3 regions of the Sphingomonas sp. DC1600-2 genome follow, and region 3 is predicted to be linked to each of the others. Evidence: predicted binding sites of a transcription regulator. Region 3 holds the regulator's gene; each other region holds the start of a gene.
The links. Region 3 encodes LexA, which represses DNA repair genes until DNA is damaged. Its sites were predicted from a motif close to GTTCCNCNCTTGTTCT; they were not measured.

Region 1 (5,986 bases), on a different contig from region 3:
CCCATCTATCCCGGCGATTTGCTGGTGCGCGAAGACAAGGGTGTGGTCGCCGACGCGATCCGCCGTTTTGCCGGTGGCGCGACGCATTCAACCGACCTTGCGGTGCGGCTGAAGGATCATCCCGACGAGCCGGTCGCCCTGTCGATCGCGGGTGCGCGCGGCCTCGGCAATTCGGCAGTGTTGTTGAGCCTCAAGGACAATAGCGAGGAAACGCGGCTGAAGCGCGAAGTGGCGCAGGCCACCAAGATGCAGGCGGTGGGGCAGCTCGCGGGCGGTGTTGCGCACGATTTCAACAACATCCTCACCGCGATCATCGGGCATTGCGATTTGATGCTGATGCGCCATTCGCCCGGCGACAGTGATTATGACGACATCCAGCAAATCCGCGCCAACTCCAACCGCGCGGCCAGCCTGACGCGGCAATTGCTCGCTTTCTCCCGCCAGCAGACGCTCAGGCCGCAAGTGCTGCAACTGCCCGACGTGATTTCCGAAGTCACCAATTTGCTTAAGCGCTTGTTGGGCGAAAGCGTCACGCTTACCGTCAAACATGGGCGCAACCTGGGGCCGGTGCGTGCAGACCCCGGGCAACTCGAACAGGTCGTCGTCAATCTCGCGGTGAACGCGCGCGATGCGATGATGGCGAAGGATCCGCGCGGCACCGGCACGCTGGCGATCCAGACCTATGCGGTCACCACCGCCGAAGTGCGCAAGCTCGCATCGGATATCCTTCCGGCCGCCGATTATGTCGTGCTTGAAGTGGCCGATACCGGCGGCGGTATCCCGCCCGATGTGCTGCCAAAAATCTTCGAGCCCTTTTTTACGACCAAGGAGGTGGGAAAGGGCACCGGGCTCGGTTTGTCCACCGTTTATGGGATCGTCAAACAATCGGGTGGCTATATCTTTGCCGATAATGTGAAGGCTGGACCGCGCGGGCAGGCGGGGGCGGTATTTACCATCTACTTGCCGGTCCACACCGTCGGTGCCTTGGCGGAAGCGCCACCCGCACGGATTTTGCCGCGCGAGAAGCCGGTCGATCTCTGGGGCACAGGCACGATCCTGCTGGTCGAAGACGAGGACATGGTGCGGGCCGTTGCCGAACGGGCGCTGACACGGCAGGGCTATACCGTGCTGTGCGCCGAACATGGGGAGGCTGCGCTCGAACTGTTGGCATCCGGCCCAAAGCCCGATCTGCTCATATCGGACGTGATGATGCCGTTGATGGATGGACCGACCATGGTGCGGCAAGCGCGCGCGCGCTATCCCGATCTGCCGATCGTGTTCATGTCGGGCTATGCCGAGGAGACGATTCGCAAGTCGATCGATCTCGACAACGTCGCCTTCCTGGCAAAACCGTTTTCGGTACAACAGCTTGCTGAAGCGGTGCGGGCGGTATTGGGTGCGAAATGATTTGGCGCATTCCGGCATGCCCGGCTAAGGGCCTATTATGAGCGGGCCACAGACCATTTTGATCGTCGAGGACGAACCCTTGATTGCGATGATGATCGAGGATTTTCTCGATGTCTTGGGAAAGCGTCATGGCGGCACGGCGGATAGCGTTGTGGCCGCGCTGGCGTTGATTGAAGCGGGTGGCATCGACGCTGCCATCCTGGACGTCAATTTGCGCGGCGGGGAGAAGAGCTTCCCGATCGCGGCGGTGCTTGCGGAGAAGGGCATTCCGTTCGTTTTCGCGACCGGCGGGTCGCATGATAGCGTCGGGGAAGAGTATCGCGATCGTCCGACTCTGGCCAAACCTTTCACGATGGATGGGGTTTCCAAGGCATTGGCGGCATTGGGCTAATCAGGCGGCTGATGGGGGGCTGATCACGATCAACCCAACAAAGCCGGCCTGATGCGGACCCATCGCGGCGCTCTGCCGTTTCTCCTGCCACAATCCCGGCACGGAGACCGATCGTGGCACTTTCCAGCTCAGACATTTCGCCATCCGCTTTGACAAACCCGCAAAAGGTTGGTCCCAAACCGCCGTTCGAACGCCAGAGCCAGCCTTGGCCGGGCCTTGCGCGCGACATGCGGCCCCGGCCCGATCACGGTGAATCGACCTATCGTGGCTCCGGTCGTCTGGCCGGTCGCAAGGCTTTGATTACCGGTGGCGACTCCGGGATGGGACGGGCGGCCGCCATCGCTTACGCGCGCGAAGGAGCCGACGTTGCCATCAACTATCTGCTGGAAGAGGAGGCGGATGCCCGGGACGTGATCGATCTGATCCGCGCTTCGGGCCGAGTCGGAGTCGCCATCCCCGGGGATTTGTGCAGCGAGGATTTCTGCACCACCCTGGTCCAGACCGCAGTCGATACGCTTGGTGGGCTCGACATTCTGGTCAGCAATGCCGCCCGACAACAAACCCACGGCTCGATCCTCGACATTTCCACCGAGGAATTCGACCGGACGATGAAGACCAATATCTACGCGCCGTTCTGGCTCATCAAGGCGGCGCTGCCGCATCTGGCACCGGGATCGTCGATCATCGGGACGACGTCGGAGCAGGCAACCGATCCGTCAGAAGATCTGTATGATTACGCGCAAACCAAGGCAGCAACCACCAATTATGTCCGCAGCCTCGCCAAACAACTGGCGTCGCGGGGAATCCGCGTGAACGGCGTCGCACCGGGGCCGATCTGGACCCCGCTGCAGGTGTCTGGCGGCGCGACGATGGAAAAGCTCGAGCAGTTTGGTGGTCAGACGCCGCTCGGTCGCCCGGGGCAACCGGGCGAGCTTGCCGGGATCTACGTTCTGCTGGCCGAAAGTGGCGGCAGCTACGCCACCGGACAAGTCTATGGCGCAGCGGGCGGCAGCGGAATGCCGTGATCCTGCCGGTTTTTTTAAAGAGGTTGTCGTTCTACTCTTGTTCCATAAGAACAAACACGATACACGGTGCATCACGCATTGAACGCACCCGGCGTTCGGTCTAGCGCAGGAGGCTACCAATGGCGGTATCGTTGAAGGTCATCGACAGCAAAATGGCAGCCTCAGACAAGCAAGCAGACAAAGCCACCGCAGAACGCGCCAAGGCGCTGGAAGCGGCGCTCGCACAAATCGACCGCGCCTTTGGCAAGGGGTCGGCGATGAAGCTGGGCTCGAAACAGACGATGCAGGTCGAGGTGATCTCGACCGGCTCGCTCGGGCTCGACATTGCGCTCGGCGTCGGCGGGTTGCCGCGTGGGCGCGTGATCGAGATTTACGGGCCGGAAAGTTCGGGCAAAACGACGCTGGCGCTGCACGTGATCGCCGAGGCGCAAAAGGGCGGGGGCACGGCGGCGTTCGTCGATGCTGAACATGCGCTCGATCCCGTTTATGCCAAAAAACTGGGCGTAAATATCGACGAGCTGATCGTCTCGCAGCCCGACACGGGCGAGCAGGCGCTCGAAATCGTCGATACGCTGGTGCGCTCCAACGCGATCGACGTGCTGGTGGTCGATTCGGTCGCAGCCTTGGTGCCGCGCGCGGAAATCGAAGGCGAAATGGGCGACAGCCATGTCGGTTTGCAGGCGCGACTGATGTCGCAATCGCTGCGCAAACTGACGGGCTCGATCAGCCGCTCGCGCTGCATGGTAATTTTCATCAACCAGCTGCGCATGAAGATCGGCGTGATGTACGGCAACCCCGAGACGACGACGGGCGGTAATGCGCTGAAATTCTACGCCTCGGTGCGCCTCGACATTCGTCGCACCGGCCAGATCAAGGATCGCGACGAGATCATCGGCAACACCACACGCGTGAAGGTCGTCAAGAACAAGGTCGCGCCGCCGTTCAAGCAAGTCGAATTCGACATCATGTACGGGCAGGGCGTGTCCAAGATTGGCGAGATTCTGGATCTGGGCGTCAAGGCTGGGCTGGTCGAGAAATCGGGCGCGTGGTTCAGCTATGACAGCGTCCGCATCGGGCAGGGGCGTGAGAACGCCAAGACCTTCCTCAAGGAAAATGTCGAAATGTCCGATCGTCTGGAAAAGGCGATTCGCGCACGGACCGACAAGGTCGCCGAGGAAATGATGGCGGGTGCGGAACCCGATGAAGGTGACGACGAGATGTGAGTTTCGCCCCGGTCTGCTGCGGCGGGCCGGAGCAGGGGATGGCGGCAGTGCACGGCTGCGTCCCACCACGATGGCGGTATCGAGCGCTCTCGGTGCCGTCGCAGAGACCGGGAAGGCCCGCCAGCGATGGCGGGCCTTTCATATTGCGGCGGCGGGATGGCCGGAGTGCAGAGTGGCGACCCCCGGCGTCGGGCACCGCAAGGTAGCGTGTGACTTGTGTGCCGCATCGCTGCTAGGATGCGGGCAACAAGCCGACCCGGAGAGCTCTCATGACCTTGATCGTCCACCATCTCGAAAACTCGCGCTCGCAGCGAATTCTGTGGATGCTCGAGGAACTCGGGCTCCCCTATGAGATCAAGCGCTATGAACGGAACAAGCAGACGATGCTGGCTCCGCCCGAACTCAAGCGAATCCACCCGCTTGGCAAATCGCCGGTGCTCGAGGATACCGAGCTGGGGGATGTGATCGTCGAAACGGGCGCTATCGTCGAGTATCTGGTCGAGCGCGGCGATGGTCGGTTGGGGCCGCCCGCGCACCGCGATGGTGTGCTGCGCTATCGCCAGTTCCTGCATTATGCCGAAGGGTCGATGATGCCGCCGCTGCTCGTGCTGCTGGTGGTCAACCGCATTCCGCTGCTCGGCAAGACCGCCGCCAAGCGCATCCAACCGATGATCGACGTCCATCTCGATTATGTCGAAGCCGAGCTGTCGAGCCGTCCATGGTTTGCGGGCGACACGATCACGGGGGCCGACATCATGATGAGCTTCCCGCTGGAAGCCGCGCGCAGCCGCGCGGGCCTCGATGCCTCGCGCCCGGCGACGATCGCGTGGCTCGACAAGATCCACGCGCGCCCGGCCTATCAGGCGGCGCTCGCCAAGGGTGGACCCTATGCCTATGCGTGACGGGCGTCTTTAAAGCGGATCGGACCCCGTTCGCCCTGAGCTTGTCGAAGGGCTCCTATCCCAGCGCGGTGAGCGCGCGGGGAAGAAGGGCTTCGACAGGCTCAGCCCGAACGGCTTTTGGGCGGTCCTGCTTAAGATTAACCGGCGCTATGCGTGATCGGCGCGCGGCAGTTCGTTCAGGCCGATCTCGGGAGGCTCGGGCGCTTCCAGCGTCCCCTCCCATTTGGCGATGACGCTGGCGGCGATGGCATTGCCGACGACGTTGGTGGCCGAGCGCCCCATGTCGAGGAAATGGTCGACGGCGAGGATCAGCAGCAGGCCGGCCTCGGGGATGTGGAACACCGGCAAGGTCGCCGCGATCACCACCAGGCTGGCGCGCGGCACGCCGGCGATCCCCTTGGAGGTGATCAGCAAGGTCAGCAGCATCGTCACCTGCGCGCCGATCGACAGATGGATGTCGTAAGCCTGGGCGATGAACAGCGACGCGAAGGTCATGTACATCATCGACCCGTCGAGGTTGAACGAATAGCCGAGCGGGACGACAAAGCCGGCGATCTTGGGCGGCACGCCGAAGCGTTCGAGCGCCTCCAGCACGCGCGGCAGCGCGGCTTCGGACGAGGCGGTGGAAAAGCCGATCATCAGCGGCGCGCCGATATAGCGGAGCAAGCTGCGGGTGCGCGGACCGACGATGAGGTAGCACAGACCGAACAGCAGCGCCCACAAGACCGCCAGCCCGAAATAGAAGCTGCCCATGAAATAAGCGAGGTTCTTGATGACGCCGGGGCCTTGCTCGGTCAGCGTGGCGGAGACGGCGGCGAACACCGCGATCGGCGCGAACATCATCACGTAATTGGTGACTTGCAACATCACCGCGACCAGCGCCTCGGTCGCGCGGACGAGCGGCGCGGCTTTCTCGCCGACCGCCGATATCGCGACGCCGAGAAACACCGAAAAGACCACGATCTGCAGGATTTCGTTGGTCGCCATCGCATCGAAGATCGACGAGGGCACGACATGGGTGACGAACTTGGCGAGATC
Region 2 (5,986 bases), on a different contig from region 3:
CACCCCGGAGCACGGCACGATCGTGTTCCCAAAGGATGCGCGCGGGGCCAATTTCCCGGGCGATGCCACCGTCACCTTCGATGCCGAACCCGATGCTCTTTTGGTTCGGATCGAGGCTAGCGCCGTCGAACAGCTCGAAGCGTTGCAAGGCGCGGTCGCGCGCCATGTCGATCGCTTCGCCTTTCGCGAGGCACCGCTCGCTTATGAGTGGCGCTGAACGCGCGCGTCATGCGGCGCGGCGGGCGAGCACCTTCAAATAGGTGTCGAGCACCGTCTGGTTGATGCGTTCCCACTGATAGGTCGCGGCTTCGGCATGACCGGCGGCTCCGGCGGTGCTGCGAAAGCCATGGTCTTCGCAGAAGCGCTGCAGGGCGTCGGCATAGCCTTCGATGTCTGTCGGCGGCACGATCAACCCGGTCACGCCGTCGGCGATCAGGCCGACGGCGCCACTGGCGCGCGCGGCCACGACGGGTACGCCCGCAGCCATGGCCTCAAGCGTCACATTGCCGAAGGTCTCGGTCACGCTGGGATTGAAAAACACGTCCATCGACGCGACCGCCTTGCCCAGATCATCGCCGGTCAGATAGCCCGCGAACACCGCATCGGGCACTTCCTGCGCGAACCAGTCGCGTGCCGGGCCTTCGCCAATCACCAGCGTCTTGTGCTTGACGCCGCGCGCCTTGAGCGTGCGGAGGGCTGCGGCGAAGACATCCAGTCCCTTTTCTTTGACCAGGCGCCCCAGAAAGCCGACCGCAACTTCGTCATCGCCGATGCCGAGGCCCCGCCGCCAGGCGAGGTCGCGCTGCGCGGGGTTGAAGCGATCGTGGTTCACCCCGCGCGACCAGCGCGTCACCGGGGTGGGCACCCCCCATTCGCGCAAAATCTCGCCCATCACCTGGCTGGGTGCGAGCACTTCATCGACGCGGCTGTAGAAGCGCTTTTGAATGCCGATCATCGGCGGCACCAGAAACCCCAGGCCGTAATAGCTCATATAGGTCTCGAACCGCGTATGGTACGAAGCGACCCGGGCGATGTTATGCTTTTCGGCATAATTGAGCGCCTTGTGCCCCAGGCGGTCCGGTGCCGAAACGTGGATCATGTTGGGGGCGAACGCATCGAGATCGCGCCGCACGCGATTGCCCATGCCGCGCGTGAGCTTGTATTCGCCGCGCAGCGGGATCTTGATCGATGGCGCGCTGACCAGGTCGCCGGTCGGCGGGAATGCTGGGGTGCGGCTTGTCGGTGCATAGATTCGCACCTTCACGCCGCGACTAAGCAGATAGCCGACCAAGAGGTTGAGGGTCTGGTTGGCACCATCACGGGTATAGTTATAATTGCCGCTGAACAGGGCTACGCGGAGATCGGACGCTTCCATCGTGCCGGGCCATAGCGAAGCTATCGCCGGATGACTATCTCTCGCGTCAAAGGAGTTTTTGCGCCGATGACCGACCTTTCCGCCTTTCCGATCACACAACGCTGGCCCGCCGCTCATCCTGACCGGCTGCAACTCTATTCGCTCCCCACGCCCAATGGTGTGAAAGTGTCGATCATGCTGGAAGAGACGGGGCTGGCGTATGACCCGCATCTGGTCGATTTCGCCAAGGACGACCAGCACAGCCCCGCCTTCGAATCGCTCAACCCCAATGGCAAGATCCCCGCGATCCTCGACCCCGATGGGCCCGGCGGCAAGCCGCTCGCTTTGTTCGAATCCGGCGCGATCCTGCTCTATCTGGCGGAAAAGACCGGCAAGTTCCTCCCCAGCGATCCCGCTGCGCGCTGGCAGGCGATCCAGTGGGTGATGTTCCAAATGGGTGGGGTTGGCCCGATGTTCGGCCAGGTCGGCTTCTTCGTGAAGTTCGCGGGCAAGGACTTTGAGGATAAGCGCCCGCGCGATCGTTACGTGGCCGAGGCCAAGCGCATTCTGGGCGTGATGGACCGCGTATTGGCGGACAAGACCTGGTTCCTGGGCGATGACTATACGATCGCCGATATCTCGATGCTCGGCTGGGTGAACGGCCTGGTCGACTTTTACGGCGCGGGCGAGCTGGTCGGCTTCGACCAGTTCACGCACGTAAAGGCGTGGCTCGAACGCGGCCTCGCGCGCCCGGCGGTGCAGCGCGGTCTGGCGATCCCGGCGCGGGGGTAGTCAGGCCGACGGCGCGTCCGAAAAGCCTTCATACCACACAGCAATTGCGTTGTTGTGGGCGAGCCACGGCGCGGGTGCGGTCTCCTGGACCGCGTCCCCGTGCTGGTGCCATCCGCCGAGCGAGCAGTGAATGATCGCCTTCACCCGCGCGATGCCATGCTGGGTCGTATCCAGCGCGGTGACGATGCCGATATGGCCATCATGCGTCCGGCCATCGGTGCCGGTATAATCTGGGTAGACCAGGAAGCTGCCGACAACCGGCTCCGGCAAGGCGCGAAAATAGCCGGTTGAGGATAGACCATCGGCGTGGATCGCGGTGGTCTCGAACCAGCCGCCATTGATCTTCTTGTACAACGGGTGGTTGACGATGCGCGATTGCGGCGGAACCGACGGGAAGCGGATGCTCCAATAGACAAAGCCGCTGCAATCGAGCTTGCCATTGGAAGGGATGGTCGCGGCGGCGAAGGATGGCATGGTGCCGGGGCTCTTATATTCGGTCTTCTTGCCAAGCCCGCTGCGCGCGCGCGTAATCGCCGTTGCCGAATCCATTGTGCTTCCCCTGTTCCCGGCGCGGGGTCGTGCTCGACGGTCAGCCCCGCGACTCGCGCGCTAACAAGGCGGCGTCCCGATTCCGTGAAAAACGCGTGCGCCGGGCGGGTGGACGACACGACCCACAACGAAATTTGTTCCCCTCTCGTTCCGGTGTTGCTACATCGCCGCTCATGGCAAAACTCCAAAAGCGCTACGTCTGTCAGGCCTGCGGATCGGTGTCGCACCGCTGGCAGGGGCAATGCGCCGATTGCGGGGAATGGAACACGCTGGTCGAGGAAGCCCCCGCCACCGTCACCCCGTTCCAGGCCAAGCATAATCTGCAGGGCGGCGGGCGCGCGTTTCAGCTCGTCAGCCTTGATGCCGAAATCTCGCTACCCGATCGGCTCGCCACCGGCATTGCCGAGCTTGATCGCGCGCTCGGCGGCGGGTTCGTCGAAGGGTCCGCTACCCTGATCGGCGGCGATCCCGGCATCGGCAAATCGACGCTGCTCCTGCAAGCGGCCGCGAAGATGGCGCTGGCCGGGCTGCCAGTCGCCTATGTCTCGGGCGAGGAAGCGGCCGATCAGGTGCGTTTGCGCGCGCGGCGGCTCGGGCTCGGCCATGCGCCGGTGATGCTGGCGGCGGCGTCCTCGACGCGCGACATTCTCACCACGCTCGGCCAGGCGACGCCGCCTGCCTTGCTGGTGATCGATTCGATCCAGACGATGCATAGCGATTTGATCGAGGGGGCGCCGGGCACCGTCAGCCAGGTGCGCGCCTCGGCGCAGGAATTGATCCGCTTCGCCAAGGAACGCGGCACTGCGGTGGTGCTGGTCGGCCATGTCACCAAGGACGGCAGCATCGCCGGCCCGCGCGTGCTCGAACATATGGTCGATACCGTGCTGAGCTTCGAAGGCGAGCGCAGCCACCAATATCGCATCCTGCGCGCGATCAAGAACCGCTTTGGCGGCACCGACGAGATCGGCGTGTTCGCGATGGTGGCGGAAGGGCTGGCCGAAGTCTCCAACCCCAGCGCCTTGTTCCTCACCCAGCGCGAGGAAGGCATGACCGGCACGACGGTGTTCCCCGCGCTGGAAGGCACGCGGCCGGTATTGGTCGAGATTCAGGCGCTGGTCGTGCGCTTGGCGAGCGGCGCGACGCCCAGGCGGGCGGTGGTCGGCTGGGACAGCGGGCGTCTCGCCATGGTGCTGGCGGTGCTGGAGGCGCGCTGCGGGCTCAGTTTCTCCTCGAGCGAAGTCTATCTCAACATTGCGGGTGGCTACCGCGTGCAGGACCCGGCTGCCGATCTGGCGGTGGCGGCGGCACTCATCTCGGCGCTGTCGGAACGCCCGGTGCCCGCCGATGCGGTGGTGTTCGGCGAACTGGCCTTGTCCGGAGAAATCCGCCCGGTCGCGCACGGTCCGCTGCGCTTGAAGGAGGCGGGCAAGCTCGGCTTCGAACGCGCGCTGCTGCCCGCGGCGGTGACGGACGACAAGAGCGGGTTGAAGTTGAGCGGATTCGGCACGCTGGCCAGCTTTGTGGAGCATATGCTGGGGCGGTGAGGGGGCGTTGCGCCCTCCCACAAGCCTTCCACTGGTGGAGCGTAATGACTCTTGGTCGCATCCTCTCCCTGCCCTGTCCGTAGCTCCCTGTCCGTAGCTCTCCGTCCGTTCGTTTCGAGCGTAGTCGAGAAACCTGGCACAGCGCTTGTGGCTCTTTCTCGACTACGCTCGAAACGAGCGGGTTGAGGAAAGCACTCCCCCAAACCCCGTAACCCCCAACACGCCCGCACCCCACTCGACTTCCACCGTCCCACGCTTGTAAGACGCGCGCCATGCATCTTACCGCCCTCGACATATTGGTCCTGCTCGCCGTTGGCGGTGCCGCCACGCTCGGCATCACGCGCGGCTTCGTCACCGAAGTGCTTTCGCTGTTCGCCTGGGTCGGAATCGTGTTTGCGATCAAGCTGTTCCATGTCCCGCTGACTCATGCGTTGACCGGCGTGGTCGGCACGACGACGGGCGCGGCGGTGCTCGCCTTCGCGATTCTGGCGGGCGGCACGTATTATGGCGGGCGCATGGTTGCGCGGGCGATCGGTGCCCGTACCCGCGATTCGGTGCTGGGGCCGGTCGATCGCGCGCTCGGCTTCGGCTTTGGCGCGCTCAAGGGCTTGATCCTCGCGAGCCTGGCTTTCCTGCTGGTGGTGCTGATGACCGACACCGTCAGCGGCGGCCCGGCGCATCGCCCCGAATGGTTGACCTCGGCCAAGGTCTATCCTTTGCTCAACAGCACCAGCGCCAGCATCGCCGATTTCGTCGATCGCCGCCGCAAGGGCGAGCCGGTGTTCGGGCATGGCGCGAACGTCGCCGACTCCGATCGCGCGGGCGAGTAGCGATTTCTCGGTCCCTGGCCGCGCAAAGCGGCGCAGAACATCCCATCGCCGGGGTGACGAATCCCCCGGCATGCCCTACATCCGCTGCATGAACGCGCCGCTCTACAACACCGAAATCCTGCGGCTCGCCGCCACCATTCCGCATCATCAGCGCTTGCCAAGTCCAATGGCGACCTCAGAAAAACGTTCGCCGATCTGCGGCAGCCGCGTGACGGTGGATATCAATGTCGATGCTGAGGGGCGCGTATCCGACCTCGGTCTGCTGGTGCGCGCCTGTGCGCTGGGTCAGGCCTCGTCGTCGCTGATGGGCGCGGCGGTGATCGGCAAATCCGCCGCTGAGATCGCCGCTGCGCGCGATGCGCTGGCCGCCTGGCTCGCGGGGCAGGGGCCGTTGCCCGACTGGCCCGGCTTCGAATTGTTCACGCCTGCACTGCCGCACAGCGCGCGGCACGCGTCGATCCGACTGGCCTTCGAAGCGGCCGCCGAAGCCGCCGCCGCTGCCGCCGCAAAGGCACCGGCATGAACGAATCGCTGCTGCTCGATGGCGTCATCCTCGGTGGCTTTGCGCTCGTTTTCGTCCTGATCTTCCGCCGTTTCGGCCTCGGCGCGACGCTCGGCTATCTCGTCGCGGGCGCGGTCGTCGGGCCGCAAGTGCTGCATCTGGTCGGCAATGCCGAATCCAAGATCGGCGTGGCCGAACTCGGCATCACGCTGCTGTTGTTCATCGTCGGGCTGGAACTCAATCCGTCGCGGCTATGGGCGCTCAAGAAGGAAATCTTCGGGCTCGGGCTATTGCAGGTGGTGCTGTGCGGGCTGGCGGTCACCGGCCTCGTCGCGGCGGTGCATTTCTCCTGGTCGGCGGCGTTGGTGCTAGGGTTGCCGCTCGCACTTTCCTCGACCGCGCAGGTGTTGCCGAT
Region 3 (5,986 bases):
GCTGCAGCCGCGACCTGTGCCTGATGACGCGCCGCGCCGGCGGCCGCGACTGGCGCATCCTCGCGACGCGCAGCGCCTATCTCGTCCCCGCGCCCGATCTGATGGCGGCGTGCGCAGAGGCCGACATCGTCATCAGCGAACGCCGCCTGCCGCGCCGCTGCGCACCGCGCTGGCTACGGCTCGACCGGGCGACGCTGGCCCGCAGCGGGGGAGTGGCGATCGCGCTTGGCACGGCGTCGGTTCGCACGGTGCGCCATGCGGGCGACCGGCATCCGTGGGTGACGATGCCGGTATTGCCGGGGGTACGGCACGGACGCTTTGGTGGGAGTGGGAGAAGGGATCAAGCGATGGCCGGGCGTCGATGACGGGCTTCTCGGTTGCGCGAAGGCGGAGCGCCCGTCGGACGGCAGCATATCTGAAACACCGACCGGTATAGAATTGGCCCGACATCATCCTCCCCGCCCGGCGCGGCCAAATTTTGGTGGGAAGCGGTCGTTCAAACTGCGGCTCACTATGAACTTAACTATGGCGTTCTGCGATGATCCAGCCAGAGATAACGGTCGGGATTATCAGCAAAAAGGGCCAGTCGTCCGCACCGTCTACATCGGCGGCTCGCAGCGCCCACTGCCCCACAAAAACCCCGCCAACCCCGATAAAGACGAGTCCACAAATTAATAAGAGGCCCGTCAGATTACAGGGCATGTAGCTCCATAGAACCTTTTTAAACCAAATCTCGCGCTTCAAGTCGTGTTTCCCACCGGACTTGCCCATAGTAGAATGCTTGAAGATGGCTATCTACGCAATTGGCGGAAAGCAGATGGCTTTTTAACGTGCCTGCCCCCTTTCTCTCCTTAGACAAGATTGCTTCTGCGGCGTCTCACTGCGACGGATTGAAGAAGAAATAGTGTTCGATCAGCTTCCCGTCTTTCTCACGGGCAACATCGACACCGGTCACCGTGATTTCACCGGGCGGGCCACCCTTCCACCGCGCCGTTGCGACGCCGTGATGGCCGAGGCCAGGCCCATCGATTTCGAAGCGGAAACCGGGCGGCATATCGGCAAGAACACCTGCCACCACCTCGGATATGGCTTTATGGCCGCTGACTGCGCGGGCCGGCTCGAATATTGTTGCATACGCGTGGTAGATCTCGTCGATTGCAGCGAGCCGGACGACGTCGTCACGCTCGTTCCAGACGCGTTGGATGCTCGCGTGCAACAGATCGACTTCTGGCGCTTCCGACACAATTTCCTCCCGCGTTAATCCGGTTGGCTGTTCATAACATCCCTGGGACGAGACTGTTCAGCCTGTTCAAGCCCTTCCAAAGGAAGGAGAGCTATCGAGCCGCTGATCAGGATCTTGAGCGGTGACCATCGGGCGAAACCCGTCAGAGCTCCCCCTCAATCGTACCGCCGCAAAATCCCCGCCAGCTTGCCCTGCACGCGCACTTGTGCGGGCGCATAACGCTGCGGGTCATACGCCCGGTTTGCCGGGTCCAACCGGATCATCGCGCCTTCGCGGCGGAAATATTTGAGGGTGGCTTCGCTTTCCTCGATCAGCGCCACGACGATCTCGCCGTCGCGCGCGACCTCCTGGCGCTTGATCAGCGCATAATCGCCGTCGAGGATGCCGGCCTCGACCATCGAATCCCCGGCGACTTCCAGCGCATAATGCTCGCCACTGCCGAGCAGGGCGGCGGGTACGGCAAGCATCGAGGCACCCTCGAACGCCTCAATCGGTACACCGGCGGCGATGCGGCCGTGCAGCGGGATCTCGATCACGTCATTGGCGGGCTCCGGCATCGCGCGGAGATTGGCGGCGGGCGCAGCAGTGGTTTTGGTCGGTGTGTTGGTGCCACGCTCGGGCATTTTCAGCACTTCGAGCGCGCGCGCTCGATTGGGCAGGCGGCGGATGAACTGACGTTCCTCGAGCGCGCTGATCAGGCGGTGGACGCCCGATTTGGATTTGAGGTCGAGCGCTTCCTTCATTTCCTCGAACGACGGCGACACCCCGGTCTCATCAAGCCGGTCGTTGATGAAGCAGATCAGCTCATGCTGCTTGCGCGTTAGCATCGCTCGGGCCCTTTCGTCGGAACAGACAACGAACCTATACGGAACGAAAAATCACGCGTCAAGCGCGCGCTTTACGGGAGCGCGAGGATTTCCACCGAGTCGCCGGGCTCGGCGGCTGGCGTATGCGGTGCACGGGCAATCAGGCAATCGGCCTCGGCGAGCGTCCGCAACAACGACGAGTCCTGGCGCTGCGCGACATACACCCGCCCGTCGCGCGTCTCCGCTCGCAGATAATCCTGCCGCACGCCGTTGGCGGGCAACGCCGAACCGAGGATCGCCGTGCGCAAAACCGGCATCGCATCGCGCGCGCCGCTCAGATGCGCGATCAGCGGGCGCAGGAACACCGTCGCGGTGACGAAGGCCGACACCGGGTTGCCGGGCAGGCCCAGCACCGTAGTCCCGCGCAAACGCCCTGCCAGCATGGGCTTGCCGGGCCGCAGCGCGATCCGCCAGAAATCGATCCTCCCGCCTGCCGCCTCCAGTGCGGGACGGATCAGGTCATGGTCGCCGACCGAGGCACCGCCGGTGGTGACGAGAATGTCGGCTTCCACCGCCGCAAAGGCGGCGGCGATGGCATCGAGCCGGTCGGGCAGGATGCCGAGCCGAAGGACGTCGACAGGCAAATCACCAAGCAACGTCGCCAGCATCACGCTGTTGGATTCGGGCAGCGCATCGGGTGGCCCGCTGGCACCCGGCGCAACCAGTTCGTCCCCGCTCGCAACGACCGCGACGCGCAGCCGCCGCGCGACCGTCAATTCGGCGTGTCCGGCGATCGCCGCCAGTGCGACGCGCGCTGCTGTCAGCCGCTCGCCCTTCGCGATGAGCACCTCACCGCTGGCGAAATCGAGCCCCCTGCGGCGGATATTGCCGCCGCGCACCGGGCCATCGCCGGACAGAGTAAGGCTGTCGCCCTCGCGCGCGGCTTCTTCCTGAACGAGCACGCTATCGGCCCCCGGCGGCACGGCGGCACCGGTAAAGATGCGCACCGCTTCGTGCGCGCCGCACGTCCCGGTAAAGGGGCGTCCGGCGGCGCTTTCGCCGATCACGCGCAGCGGCCCCGGCAAATCGTCGAACCGCACTGCATAGCCGTCCATCGCCGAGAGATCGGCATAGGGCTGGGTTCGCAAGGCGTAGACCTCGCTTGCCAGCCAGCGTCCGGCGGCCGCGGCCAGTGGAAGCGTTTCGCTCGGTACTGCGGCACCAAGCGCGAACAGGCGCGCTTGCGCATGGGACACGGAGATCAGAGGAGAGGCCATCGTCATGCTTTCCGGTAAGGCTGGCGGGTATCAGCGGGTCGTCGCGGGTGGGGCAATCCGCTCGATCGTCAGCCGGGTGATCGTACCGCCAGTCGGCGTTGCCGCGACATCGAACCGTCCCCCCAATTGCCGCGCCAGGGTGCTGGCGATGGTCAGGCCGAGGCTGGTCGTGCGGGTCATGTCGAACCCATCGGGCAAACCGGCACCATCGTCGGTAACGCTGAGGTCGAGCGTGTCGTCGGTGCGCTGTACGACCACGTCGATCCGCCCGGTTTCGCGATCGGCAAAGCCATGTTCGAAGGCGTTCGCGACGGCCTCCGCCAGGATCAACGCCAGCGGGATCAGCGCATTGGGATCGAGCACGAGATCGGTTTGCGCGTCGACGCGACACGCGATTCCGGGCTTCCCGCCGGCCTCGGCGAGATCGGCGACCAATGTGGTGACCACGGCATGAAGGGCGACCTGTCCCCCGCTCACGTCATACAATTGCCGCTGGATTCGCCCGATCAGCTGGACGCGGTGGACGGCGTTGTCGAGGACTTGTTTGGCGGCTTCATCGGCGATCGCGCGACGCTGCACGCTGAGCAATGCGGCGACCATCATCAAATTATTGGACACGCGGTGCTGCAATTCGTGGAACAGCACATTGCTGCGTTCGACCAGATCCAGGCGCTGGGCCGCCAGTTCACGCGTGCGTTCGCGTTCTTCGCGCAGGCGGGCGTTGGCCTTTTGCATCATATCGACCAGCGCAATATCAACCGCGACGACGCCGATATAGAAGAGCAACGCGGTCGCGGTTGTCACCTCGATCTGAAAGCTGAACAGCGGCGGGATGAAGAAATACCAGGCGATAAGCCCGCACAGAATCGCCGACAGCACGCCCGGCCCCCGACCCCACAGGAACGCCGAGATGATGACCGCCGGAAAGAAGGTGAGAAACGGAAAGCCCGGCGGGAAATACGGGTTCAGCGCGCTACGTAAAAGTCCCGCCAGAACGGCCGACACCGTAGCGAGGGCGTAAGCCGCGATGGGGCGGTCCATCAGGAGCGGCAATCGTTCCAGCAGGTTCGGTCGTATGTGATTCATTCGGCCAGGTACCAGTTCCCTCGGGGCTGCGCAGTGCTCTCGATCAAGATTCGGATGATCCTCCTCGGTCAGCTTGTCCTTCCTTACGCGAAGGCGCGCGCTTGCCGCAAACGGGCCCATTGGTCGCACACGCACAGGGTAGTTGCACGGAAACCACAGTCGTGGGTCAATCCCGGCCTTCGGTCCAAACTGTCACAATCGCGACATAATCTCGGCCTAGCCGCGCCTCAGCAACCAGACTTTACCAAGTCGAAGCCCGCTCAGAGCGCATCGCGCAGACACCCGCAAAGGGGGCTGCGCGCGTGTTGTCATGTCCGCAGTACGCTAAACTCACAAATGGGGAACATCGTGTCCAAATCACTCGTCGCCAAGTCCGCACTCCTGTTCGGCACCGCGTTTGTCGCGCTTGCCGGTGCCAGCGCTGCCAGCGCGCAGGATGCTCCTGCCGCAGCCGCAGCGGTGCAGACGCCCGCCGCCGACGATAATCTCGGGGACATCGTCGTCACCGCGCAACGTCGCAGCGAGAACCTGCAGAAGGTGCCGGTTTCGGTCGGCGTGCTGCAGGGTGCCGATCTGCGCAACTTCACGGCGGGTGGCGGCGATACGCTGCTCGAACTCGCCAACCGCGTCCCCGGCCTCTATGCCGAGACGACCACCGGCAAGATCTTCCCGCGCTTCTACATTCGCGGCCTCGGCAATATCGATTTCTACCTCGGCGCGTCGCAGCCCGTGTCGATCATCCAGGACGACGTCGTGCTCGAGCATGTCGTGCTGAAGTCGAACCCGGTGTTCGACGTGAACCAGATCGAAGTGCTGCGCGGGCCGCAGGGCACGCTGTTCGGCCGGAACACCACGGCCGGCATCATCAAGTTCGACACCAACAAGCCGACCAACGATTATGAAGGCCGTGCGACGGCGTCCTATGGCAGCTACAACACGGTGTCGGTCGACGCCGGCGTCGGCGGGCCGATCGTGAAGGACGTGCTCTCGTTCCGCGTGTCGGGCCTGTATCAGCGTCGCGATAACTGGATCGACAACAGCTATACCGGCCCGAGCGACGACGGCACCGTCGGCGGCAAGAACAAGCTCGGCGGGTTCGAGGAAAAGGATGTCCGCCTCCAGTTGATGCTGACCCCGCCCGAAACCGGCTTCACCGGCATCGTTTCGGCGCATGCGCGCAATTACTCGGGCACGTCGACGATCTTCCATCGCGGCGCGATCAAGCTCGGCACCAATGATGTCAGCGCCGAACCGCGCGACAGCATCGCGCTCGATGAGGGCCATAACAACCCACAAGCGTACCGGACCTATGGCGGCTCGTTCAACGCGAAGAACGATTTCGGCGCGGTCACGCTGACCTCGATCACCGCGTATGAATCGACGTCGGGCTATAGCCGCGGCGACACCGATGGCGGTGCTGCGGTCAATTTCGCGGGCGGCAAGTTCTACGGCGAGAGCCAGGGCCGCGTGCGCGATCTCGACCAGCTAAGCGAGGAAGTGCGGCTGGCCAGCAACGGCACCGGGCGTTTCAAGTGGCAGATCGGCGGCATCTACTTCGAATCGCGCGATACGAC

Region 1: a site for LexA is predicted at 2,852-2,867, ahead of recA (recombinase RecA). Genes of this name have one in related genera too.
Region 2: a site for LexA is predicted at 2,832-2,847, ahead of radA (DNA repair protein RadA). Genes of this name have one in related genera too.

What each region holds. Positions count from the first base shown of each region.
Region 1 is NZ_JAFCWO010000002.1:68,330-74,315, reverse strand. Features, by position in the region: gene ACP7BL_RS03795 (response regulator) at 1-1,407, shown strand, start outside; gene ACP7BL_RS03790 (response regulator) at 1,445-1,798, shown strand; gene ACP7BL_RS03785 (SDR family oxidoreductase) at 1,909-2,823, shown strand; gene recA (recombinase RecA) at 2,943-4,046, shown strand; gene ACP7BL_RS03775 (glutathione S-transferase family protein) at 4,316-4,948, shown strand; gene ACP7BL_RS03770 (dicarboxylate/amino acid:cation symporter) at 5,096-5,986, opposite strand, start outside.
Region 2 is NZ_JAFCWO010000002.1:275,092-281,077, reverse strand. Features, by position in the region: gene ACP7BL_RS04755 (DUF2218 domain-containing protein) at 1-217, shown strand, start outside; gene ACP7BL_RS04750 (glycosyltransferase family 4 protein) at 227-1,375, opposite strand; gene ACP7BL_RS04745 (glutathione binding-like protein) at 1,442-2,146, shown strand; gene ACP7BL_RS04740 (hypothetical protein) at 2,147-2,695, opposite strand; gene radA (DNA repair protein RadA) at 2,869-4,239, shown strand; gene ACP7BL_RS04730 (CvpA family protein) at 4,512-5,069, shown strand; gene ACP7BL_RS04725 (iron-sulfur cluster assembly scaffold protein) at 5,158-5,592, shown strand; gene ACP7BL_RS04720 (cation:proton antiporter) at 5,589-5,986, shown strand, end outside.
Region 3 is NZ_JAFCWO010000006.1:160,257-166,242, forward strand. Features, by position in the region: gene ACP7BL_RS13050 (ComEC/Rec2 family competence protein) at 1-365, shown strand, start outside; gene ACP7BL_RS13055 (hypothetical protein) at 520-744, opposite strand; gene ACP7BL_RS13060 (nuclear transport factor 2 family protein) at 878-1,216, opposite strand; gene lexA (transcriptional repressor LexA) at 1,399-2,070, opposite strand; gene ACP7BL_RS13070 (molybdopterin molybdotransferase MoeA) at 2,142-3,326, opposite strand; gene ACP7BL_RS13075 (sensor histidine kinase) at 3,357-4,367, opposite strand; gene ACP7BL_RS13080 (TonB-dependent receptor) at 4,749-5,986, shown strand, end outside.